Regions from separate parts of the Candidatus Nitrospira neomarina genome, predicted to be linked through region 1. Evidence: riboswitches for the same ligand, from Rfam matches in the RefSeq annotation. Region 1 holds a riboswitch; each other region holds the start of a gene.
What was found. Region 1 has a riboswitch for cyclic di-GMP ahead of PQG83_RS20185 (fibronectin type III domain-containing protein). Riboswitches for the same ligand answer to the same signal wherever they lie in the genome.

Region 1 (3,266 bases):
GAAACTATTCTGTTGCTTATTCGTATTATAATCATTGTTGACTATTCGAACGCCGACGAGGGCGCGGGTTGAGTGGGTTACAGCGACAGACACGCTCAGATTGGCACTAGCACGGCTCCGGTCACGCGAGGCAGCCTGCCCATTGTTGGTGTAATTTACATCATCAAAATTTGTGCGAAGACGGATACCAGCCTTTTGTCCCGTGAATTCAATCTGGCCTAAAAACTGATTCACATTCCATTTGGTAATATCCCTTTGTTGGGTATCCACTTCCGATCCTCTCGGGTCAAACCCTTCTAAATGGCCTCCCTGCAAGTCTATGGCTAAACCACCCGGATAATTCAAACTGACGTGTCCAAGAGCATCTTGGGCCAGGGCATTATTTTCGGTAAATTTTGCGTAGAGAAATTGGGCAGCACGATAGTCAAGAAGGACTGAATGCTTACCTCCGGCAAACGGCATGAACGCCTGAATTCCAGGCGCGATGGTCGTAAGAAAGTCACTTTTCGTATTTGTGTCTCTCTTAAAGACATTGTCGGTATACACTTCCGATGCACCTAAAAACGGACGGAGTAGGACCGGACCGGCTTTGATACCATCCCCTAAACCATTTCCCGTCATATATTCACGAAAAAGCCCCCCCCGATTCTGAATAGGCTGGTGAGACCCGGTAAAATAAAACAGTCCCATATCAGAAAAAGATTGAGCCTGTCCCTCGACGGGGGACAATACCTCACAGGCAACGAGAACAGTCAGAATAAGAGCAATCGGCCATTTCCGCTCACTGAGTGTGCCAAATGGGGAAAGACGCACCGCTCTTGTTTTTCGCCATACGGAATTAATCATTACAGTTACCTTATTACTTTCAATTCGATGGAAGTGCGGGGGGTGGAGTCAGAAGAACGCTCTATAGTTTTGGGCATGACGAACTCTAAGATTATGGTGCCCTCATCAACCTGTTAAGTCAATTGCAAGGTGAGTTCCCTGACAAGGGGTGGACCTTACCATAGGAACCCGCACTAGAAACAGTCCTTCTACCTTAGTAGAAGTGAAGTATAAGGGTTTTTTTCGTAGACCGTTTTTCTAGATGGGGATGAATACCAAAATTACAGGATAAAGTCGATCAAAGGTGGGGGAAACACATAACACTCTACCGGGAAGATTTCAGTTTTAAATACAGGGATAATGTAGGACTTCATGTAAATTTCTTGAGAACATTTACAAAAATCTCGACGGAGTGAGACTTGAGAAAATCGCAAAATATTCATGAGATTTCAGGTCATTGACCCTGTCCTCATATTCATTGTTTAACGAATGCCGGAGAAGAATTCCTGATAAACAGGACATTCGCGGAACAGCCTCGTTCTGCAAATTTTCTTAGAGGTAGGGAAACTTCAGTATCACGGAGCCAGCTTCACAAGTCCCGTGTGAAAACCGCTTACGATATTTCCGTTGATGCACCCCATCCAAATACAATCTATCTGTAATCATTTTTCCCAGAAAACAAATTTCAATAAACCTTTACATCCTTAGGAGGGGCAGGGCGCGCATTACCGATAGGCAAGGTAACACTCACCTGGTTCGAAAACGGGCTTTCAATTTTACGAGCCCGGTCGTAAGCTTTTACCGCAAAATAATAGGTTTGACCGGGATTCAGGCTTGTCACCGTATACATGGCCTGAGCTCCGACATCTTGAGTCTCCGTATAACTGCCGCTTGAAGTTCCGTAGGCGACAATGAATCCACCATATTCTGCGGAAGGAGGATTCCAGGCTAGGGTGACTTCTCCCGCCAGTGCATTGGAGGAAAAAAGACAGAGAAACACAACAACGGTCCATAATGCACTCAATGCAAATGGAAAGGAATGGGTTCGGGGAAAGGTTATTCGAGAGAAACCTTGATTGTGTAACATACGAGATCTCCTTTATGCATGTGAGTCATGCCGAGCGAAGCCACTCCGCTCATGATCAAGGAGACTCTGTGGCTTGCCTGGCAACCTGGCAACCTTATCTCAAACTCCGAGACGTAGGCCCATAGCTTTGCGTCCCACCCTTTCAGATGGTTTGCTTTTTTCAGGATACAACCGTTTTTAGTTCTGGATGTTTCATCGGAATCTTTGTCAGATCCTTGAATCCTGGGAAAGAAAACTTCAAATTTCTCAAGAATTCATGAAGCCTGCCAAACCTTAATCACAATAAAACAAAAATAATTGTAGAAAAATGAATCCTATGGTTCATGAATCAATCTTATGATTATACAGACGCAATGTGTTAACGAACCTCTAATCTGATGAACCTACACCTGAAGCACAGGGAACCCGGGCGATTTCCCAAAGCCCTCTCGCCAGGAAAATCGGCCTCACATGAGTTGGTCCCTAAGGAATCAGTAAAGTAACCCAAATTTCTCTGCTCAGGAGGCCAATACGTGCGTGATGATTACTAATATCTACAGGTCTGTTTATGTTCCCCCGTGATGTAATCAAAATCAAGTTTGCGTGCGAGATAAATGCTCTCAAAGAGATTGCAGGGATCACTGATAACGCATCATTGTGATTAGAAGTGACATCAAGCATTGAACCGGAGGGGGCTCGCAATCTACCGCATCGATGAATTTTCAAACGCCTTATATTCCTCTTTTCTATTTTTTGTCGAGGGTATGCCGATAATCCTTAAAAAAGCTTGGGAATGACTAAACTCAGTGCAATAAAGTTAGTTTCTTACCATCCAACCATTTGCGAAAACACAAGATAGATCCAAGCGGCACCAAAGATATATGTGATTTCTTTTTCACCAATCCGTTCATAGAACAGACGATATCCCAGAATCGGCACAATGGCTAAGATCAGGGCAGAAAAAAAATGCCCAACCACATCGCCTAAGATGGCCCCAATCTCGGAATGCCCAGGTACCGCAAGTAAGATGCTGCCCGCAAGCATAGCGGCCCACCACCATTTCACATTGGCCGTTAGCATATCCATGCTCACATATAAGGGAAAATGTTTGTCATTACCAAATCATGCCCTCCCAATTGGACTAATCTCAACAAATGGCTCGAAATATTTTGACCGCTTAAAAGGAATGCACCCGGAAACAATAACTTTCCATTAGGAAAAGGCAAATTCCAGCACCAGCGTGACAACTAAGACAACGACCGGTGCTCTTGATCCCAATCCAGCTTTTAGACTCCCGCCAAATGCACTCACATGCGTTTCGCACTTCAACTCGCTGGTATCAGAAAACAACCATTTAGACACATTTCGGTATGTG
Region 2 (3,266 bases), 910 kb from region 1:
CGCGATCGCGGTACACCGTCCCCCCGGCGCGAAGGCCGGCGGCGGACACGCCATACGCTGCGCCACTGGCAACGGTCAGGTTCGATATGGTCAATGAAGACGTAGTTGGATTGGCAACAGTGGTGGTACCAGGTGCTGAGGGTTGAACGATGACGGAATACATACTGCCACTCCCCCCGCCGGCATTGCCGCCGAGCGTGATCGTCCCGGCTGGAAAGGCTCGAGCATGGAGGTGGAGGGTCGTATCTGAGGTCACCAGATTCTTGCCCGTATCGGTAAAGCTGCTCAACCACGACGGTTTCGGAGTCAGCCGCACGTCATAGGCCACCGTGACGGACACCGGTTGATTTACCGTAAAGCGCAGGAAGGCCGCCGTTGTGGCCGCTTTATCATTATTGGCCGTTTGGATATAGGCCGCGCCCTGCACACTCGTAGGAACCGTGGTAAATGTATAGGCGCGATCGCGATACACCGTCCCTCCGGCGCGAAGGCCGGAGGCGGACACCCCATACGCTGCCCCACTAGCGACGGTCAGGTTGGTTATAGCTAATGGGCTTGTAGTTGGATTGTTTGTGGAAATAGGTGTTGGTGGCGTAATTGGATTGGCGACGGTTCCGGTAACCGGAGCTGAGCTTGTGGTATTGCCCGCCGCATCGCGGGCAATCGCGGTCAAGGTATATTGACCGGGAGCCACTCCAGTCGTGTTCCATATTTGCGAAAAGGGGAGTGTCGTATCTTCCACCCCCAGATTTTTCCCATTAAGTCGAAATTGTACACCCACCACTCCAATATTATCTGTGGCGATGGCGGATACAGTAACGGTGCCACTCAGGGACTTCCCATTTTGGATGCCAACCAGGGCGACCGTGGGAGGCGTGATATCGGGAATGGGGCCCTCCGCTGGTTGAACGATGACGGAATACATGCTGCCGTCCCCCCCGCTGGCGTTGCCCCCGAGCGTAATCGTCCCGGCCGGAAAGGCCCGAGCATAGAGGCGGAGAGTCGTATCCGAGGTCACCAGATTCTTGCCCGTATCGGTAAAGCTGCTCAACCACGACGGTTTCGGTGTCAGGCGCACGTCATAGGCCACCGTGACAGACACCGGTTGATTCACCGTAAAGCGCAGGAAGGCCGTCGTCGTGGCCGCTTTATCATTATTGGCCGTTTGGATATAGGCCGCGCCCTGCACACTCGTAGGGACCGTGGTAAATGTATAGGCGCGATCGCGATATACCCTTCCCCCGGCTTGGAGGCCGGCCGCGGACACCATATACGTTGCGCCACTGGCAACGGTCAGGTTCGATATGCTGAGTGAGGAGGACGGCGGCGGACTAGAAGTACCGGAAGAGGGGGAGGACGGGGCGATATATTTTTTCACCTCGGGAGAGGGAAGACTTTCATTGCCCGAGGCATCGAACGCGGTAACCGTAAAATAGTGCGTTTTGTCCGTGAGTAATTGGGTATATTGATAGGTCGTGATCTTCCCGACCGTCGTGGGAACCCCATAGACCCCGGGGTTGGTTCCTCGATAGATCCGATACCCCGCTAAATTGGCCTCTTGATTGGCAGTCCATTGGAGAGTGGCCGAATTACTGGTGGCGGCTTGTGCCCCCGGCGGGAGAAAAAGGAGGCAACTGCCAAGTAGACACCACGCTAGACACCTTTTGAGACGACTCCCCGCACGAACATCGGACATGGGATACCTCCTTCGCACACAAACAGAGGCCCCAGTCCCGCACGTTCCCTTTCTTCGGTAACCCGGCTATCAGAAATTCTGACCCGTGGCTTTGCGTCCCCACTTCACAATGGGTTTGCCTTTATCGGAAAGAGGCCACTCGTTTACGCTGTGTTATGCCATCTTCGTTCGAATGATCCAAACTCGCTCTTGAATGTGAGAAGACACGGACTTTCTTGACTTCACGGGCTTTATCGGTGGATCCCCAAAAGCCTTTAAGCATGACCCAGGCAGGGGAGGTTGGAGAATTCTTCTGGCACTTGCCGTCCAATCATGATCGTTCTTGCACGGCCCGTTTGACGGGTCTTCGTCCACATCCTCGAGACGTGCGCAAGGCGTGAAGGCTCGAACTTTGTTGGACGAGGCCCTCTGGTTTGGAACACGCAAAGATCCGTTGGCGAAGCATTCCTTCAACGAAAACCCAGACGGAACATACGAAGACGTTCACGCCAGCCACGTTCTACGCCTGAAGAACAAAAACCATGGTCAGTGGACGGAATGATTGTGTGGAGGAAGTGACCATAAGGGCTCACCCGCCGTCCAATCAGGCCTGGGGGAGACCAAGCCTTTCACATTTTGACATCCACGAGCAGGGCAATGGCCTTACGGATTTGCTCACGCGCACCAAGAAGGACGAGGACATCACCTGGCTCCAGAATGGTTTCGCGAGAAGGATTGGATTGCGTCACGCCACCCCGTGTAATCGCAATCACCGATGCGCCTGTCCGTCCATGGATATTCAGCTGGGTCAATGGCTTCCCCAAAGCGGGAGAGTCGTATTCCACCCGGCAGGTATCGACTTGCACATCAGCCAATGTTCCGCCACGCAGATGGTGAGCTAACTCAGGTAGCTCCCCTCTCCGGAGCAGGAGATACCCCTCACGACGAATTTGTTCAACTTTATCTTGAATCCTGTCCTTCGGCGTCTGATAGGTACGAAGAACTAAGGCAAAAATCTCAATTGATGTTTCGAATTCTTCCGGAACGACATCATTGGCTCCTAGTTCTTGGAGGTCCTGCAATTCCTTTAAGTATCGTGTTCGTACGACAATATGAAGAGAGGGGTTCAGTTGTCGTGCTTGTTGAACAATTCGGCGCGCGCCAAAAGGGTCCGAGGTAGCTACCACGAGAACTCGCGCCATTATGATTCCGGCTTGAGTCAACACTCTGGGATTTGTCCCATCCCCATAGAGCATGGTGCCTGGTCCTTTTTTATCAGCCTGCACGACATCAGGATTGACGTCCAGCACCACAAATGGAATCTCCATATCACCTAAAACCCTGGCAAGATTCCTGCCATTTAAGCCATAACCCACGATAATGACATGGTCTCTGGTTTTAATCCTGGTACTTTGCAACGCATTGACCTGACGTCGAGGGAACCAATGTTTCAGGCGGTCAAGGGCCTCGGTCCGTCTAGCCAGACGGGGAGCCCATTGAATCAAAAATGGCGTAATTGTCATGGACAACACCGATACTGCAAGAAATATATTATAGGCATGCGTATCCAATAATCCTTCTCCCTGACCCA
Region 3 (3,266 bases), 2.4 Mb from region 1:
GACTTGGACCATTCAGGCCGTCGGAGATGTCAATGGCGATGGCCAAGCCGATCTGGTCTGGCGCAACCACACTGACGGCAACACCGCCATATGGGTCATGAATGGGACGAGGATTGCCCTTTCCGCCTTCCCGGGGGCGGTGTCGGTTGCATGGCAGATAGCAGGAGCTCACGATGTGAATGGGGATGGCAAGGCTGACGTCATCTGGCGCAACAACACCAATGGCGCAGTGGCGGTATGGCTAATGAACGGGGTGACCATCACCTCGACCGGCTTTCCGGGTGCCGCTTCCACAGACTGGAAAATTCAGTAAAACAGGATTGTAGAAAAACACAAAAACGCTTATCTGGATTGGGCTTGTGGACTATCCCAGCGAATGGACTCCTCAGAATAAGTACTAAAAAGGGGAAAGGGGATAAATCATCGACTCCAACCACTGGCAATGGAAAGAAAACTGTCGAACGGACTAAACCTCACGTCAATCTCCTTCACCAACAACATGCTTCCTATCCGGTTCTCCACCAGGAATAAACCCCTCTCTAGGGGAAATTTTCTCCCCAATATCGCCTTCCCCATAAATTTTGACTTCATCATCCTACCCTTGTTGTGGCAAGGGGTGTTTTCAAGCATTAGAAGAAATCTCTTTTCCTCACAGCAGCTATGGCATGAATAATCAGGAGCCCATCTCCCGTCAAACAGGTTATTCCTGCTTGCTGTCGGCAGAAATCCCCTACCGAGGATAGGCTTTCCCGTGAATAGGGAGAGATCTTCTTCCCCCTTCCCACGACCCCGAAAATGGTTACCTTGATTCCCAAAATGTTTGTAGGGGTATTCGGATCAGCCCACAGAATTGTTGCCAACCAATCAATCCGCATAGTTAACAGCCTGAAACCACTTCATGGAACCATTAGTCGTTTTCCTTGCTTCATCGCTAACTGCAACCATTAGCATTCCCCTTCATAAGGTGTAAGGGGAAACCTTCACCCATTGGATTGCTCGAAGTCACATATTCCACAGCAGGCGGGCATTCCTCAAAATGCCAAAGAACCAGCCGCTCCAAGTTTCTTATTTACACTTCACGTCCCTTCATCTCCTACATCTTCCCAATGGTAGAGAAAGCATTGAAATGATCACATTTTGACCGAATTGAAAGTTTCAATCGATTTTCAATTCGCAGAGAACCCTAATGATATATATTTTTTTAGAATGAACGGATGGAATTTCCAAAAAAAATGCGTTCAAGTATTTCATTATTTCGATGGCCTTTTTGTTCGGTTTTTATAATTTCTCGTGTTTGCTCTTCTAAAATTTCTGACCAATCGCCTCGTCATCCTAATTCTCTCTAAAGTTTTTCCTTACTTCTCCGAAATGTTCGCCAGACCGTTTAGAGGTGCGAAAAAATCAAAAATGAAGGGATACAGACTTTGACCACCCATTAGTTCAAACAATCCTCTTCCCGAAAGGGCACACCTACTGTGAAGTAGGGCCGCAATGCCAGGAGTCAGGTAGTATCGCCTGATCGTCCGGCTACCGAAGGAAGACCTAATCCATAGGGGGAGGAGAAAATGCGGACTTCGATCCGAATACGACAAGGAGAAGAGTATGATCCGACCAACCACCACCTTGGGTTTCGTAATCGCGCATACGGCACACCTTGCGCTTCTCCTCTTCGGGTTGTTCGTTAGCCCCGCGTATTCGGCCTCCTCTATCCAACTAACCTGGAATGCAAATACCGAATCGGATTTAGCAGGATATAAAATTTACAAACGGACGTTATCTTCTCAAAATTTTGGACAACCCGTATTTTCAGGATTTCCCAATAATCCATCCTCCCCCTCAACCATCGTTTCCGGGCTCAGTGGAGGCACAACCTATGGATTTATTGCGACCGCCTTTGATACAGCAGGAAATGAAAGCACTCCCTCGACAGAAGCAACAATTACTATACCCACAAGTACACCGCCCGCAGATTCGACCGCCCCGACGGTCACGCTGACGGCTCCCAGTGGGGGCACCGTCTCCGGCACGGTGACGGTCAGCGCCAGCGCCAGCGACAATGTCGGCGTCACCGGCGTCCAATTCCGGCTCCAGGGCGCCAACCTCGGCGCCGAAGATACGACCAATCCCTACAGCACCAGCTGGAATACCACCACCGTGCCGAATGGCGCCTACACCCTCACCGCGATCGCCCGCGATGCCGCGGGCAATACGAAAACCGCCGCACCCGTCACGGTCACGGTGAGCAATACCAGCACGCCACCACCCTCCTCAGGACTCACTATTTCCAATCTGACCGTCGCCAGTGAACAACCATACGTGGTTGGAACAAGCCTCCAAGCTGGGGGCACCGTCTATATTGACCGCAATTATACCTTTACGACGGTTCCCACTAACGTGCAGGGAGCCGCGTATATCCAAACCGCCAATGCGGACAAAGGGGCGACCAATGCCTCCTTTCTGAGCTTTACGGTCAATCAACCTGTGTCGGTGTCTGTCGCCCATGACGTGCGTCTCATCCAAAAACCATCGTGGTTGAGCACCTTTACGGATACCGGCGCGAATCTGGTGACCTCGGATACTACCCACCGCCTGTTTGTGCGGTCCTTCCCCGCTGGCACCATTACCCTCGGGGGCAATGCCGGTAGTGCCTACAGCATGTATTCCGTTCTCGTCAAATCAGAGGGTGGCTCCATAGCGGACACCACGCCCCCGACGGTCACGGTGACGGCTCCCAGTGGGGGCACCGTCTCCGGCACGGTGACGGTCAGCGCCAGCGCCAGCGACAATGTCGGCGTCGCGGGCGTACAATTCCGCCTCCAGGGCGCCAACCTCGGGACCGAAGATACGACCAGTCCCTACAGCACCAGCTGGAATACCACCACCGTCCCGAATGGCTCGTACACTCTCACGGCCATTGCCCGCGATGCCGCGGGCAATTCGAAAACCGCCGCAGCCGTCACGGTCACGGTGAGCAATACGCCGGCAGATACGACCGCCCCGACGGTCACGCTGACGGCCCCAAGCGCGGGCACCGTCTCCGGCACGGTGACAGTCAGTGCCAGCGCCAGCGACAATGTCGGCGTCGCGGGCGTGCAATTCCGCCTCCAGGGCGCCAACCTCGGGACCGAAGATACGACCAATCCCTACAGCACCAGCTGGAATACCACCACCGTCCCGAATGGCTCGTACACTCTCACGGCCATTGCCCGCGATGCCGCGGGCAATTCGAAAACCGCCGCAGCCGTCACGGTCACGGTGAGCAATAC

Region 2: another riboswitch for cyclic di-GMP. It lies ahead of PQG83_RS16130 (Ig-like domain-containing protein); the one in region 1 lies ahead of PQG83_RS20185 (fibronectin type III domain-containing protein).
Region 3: another riboswitch for cyclic di-GMP. It lies ahead of PQG83_RS09920 (Ig-like domain-containing protein); the one in region 1 lies ahead of PQG83_RS20185 (fibronectin type III domain-containing protein).

What each region holds. Positions count from the first base shown of each region.
Region 1 covers NZ_CP116968.1:4,645,571-4,648,836, reverse strand. The annotation lists gene PQG83_RS20190 (outer membrane beta-barrel protein) at 1-846, opposite strand, end outside; gene PQG83_RS20185 (fibronectin type III domain-containing protein) at 1,511-1,912, opposite strand; cyclic di-GMP riboswitch class I at 1,989-2,078, opposite strand; gene PQG83_RS20180 (hypothetical protein) at 2,717-2,971, opposite strand.
Region 2 covers NZ_CP116968.1:3,738,927-3,742,192, reverse strand. The annotation lists gene PQG83_RS16130 (Ig-like domain-containing protein) at 1-1,696, opposite strand, end outside; cyclic di-GMP riboswitch class I at 1,750-1,826, opposite strand; gene PQG83_RS16125 (monovalent cation:proton antiporter family protein) at 2,305-3,266, opposite strand, start outside.
Region 3 covers NZ_CP116968.1:2,273,296-2,276,561, forward strand. The annotation lists gene PQG83_RS09915 (FG-GAP-like repeat-containing protein) at 1-313, shown strand, start outside; cyclic di-GMP riboswitch class I at 1,454-1,535, shown strand; gene PQG83_RS09920 (Ig-like domain-containing protein) at 1,603-3,266, shown strand, end outside.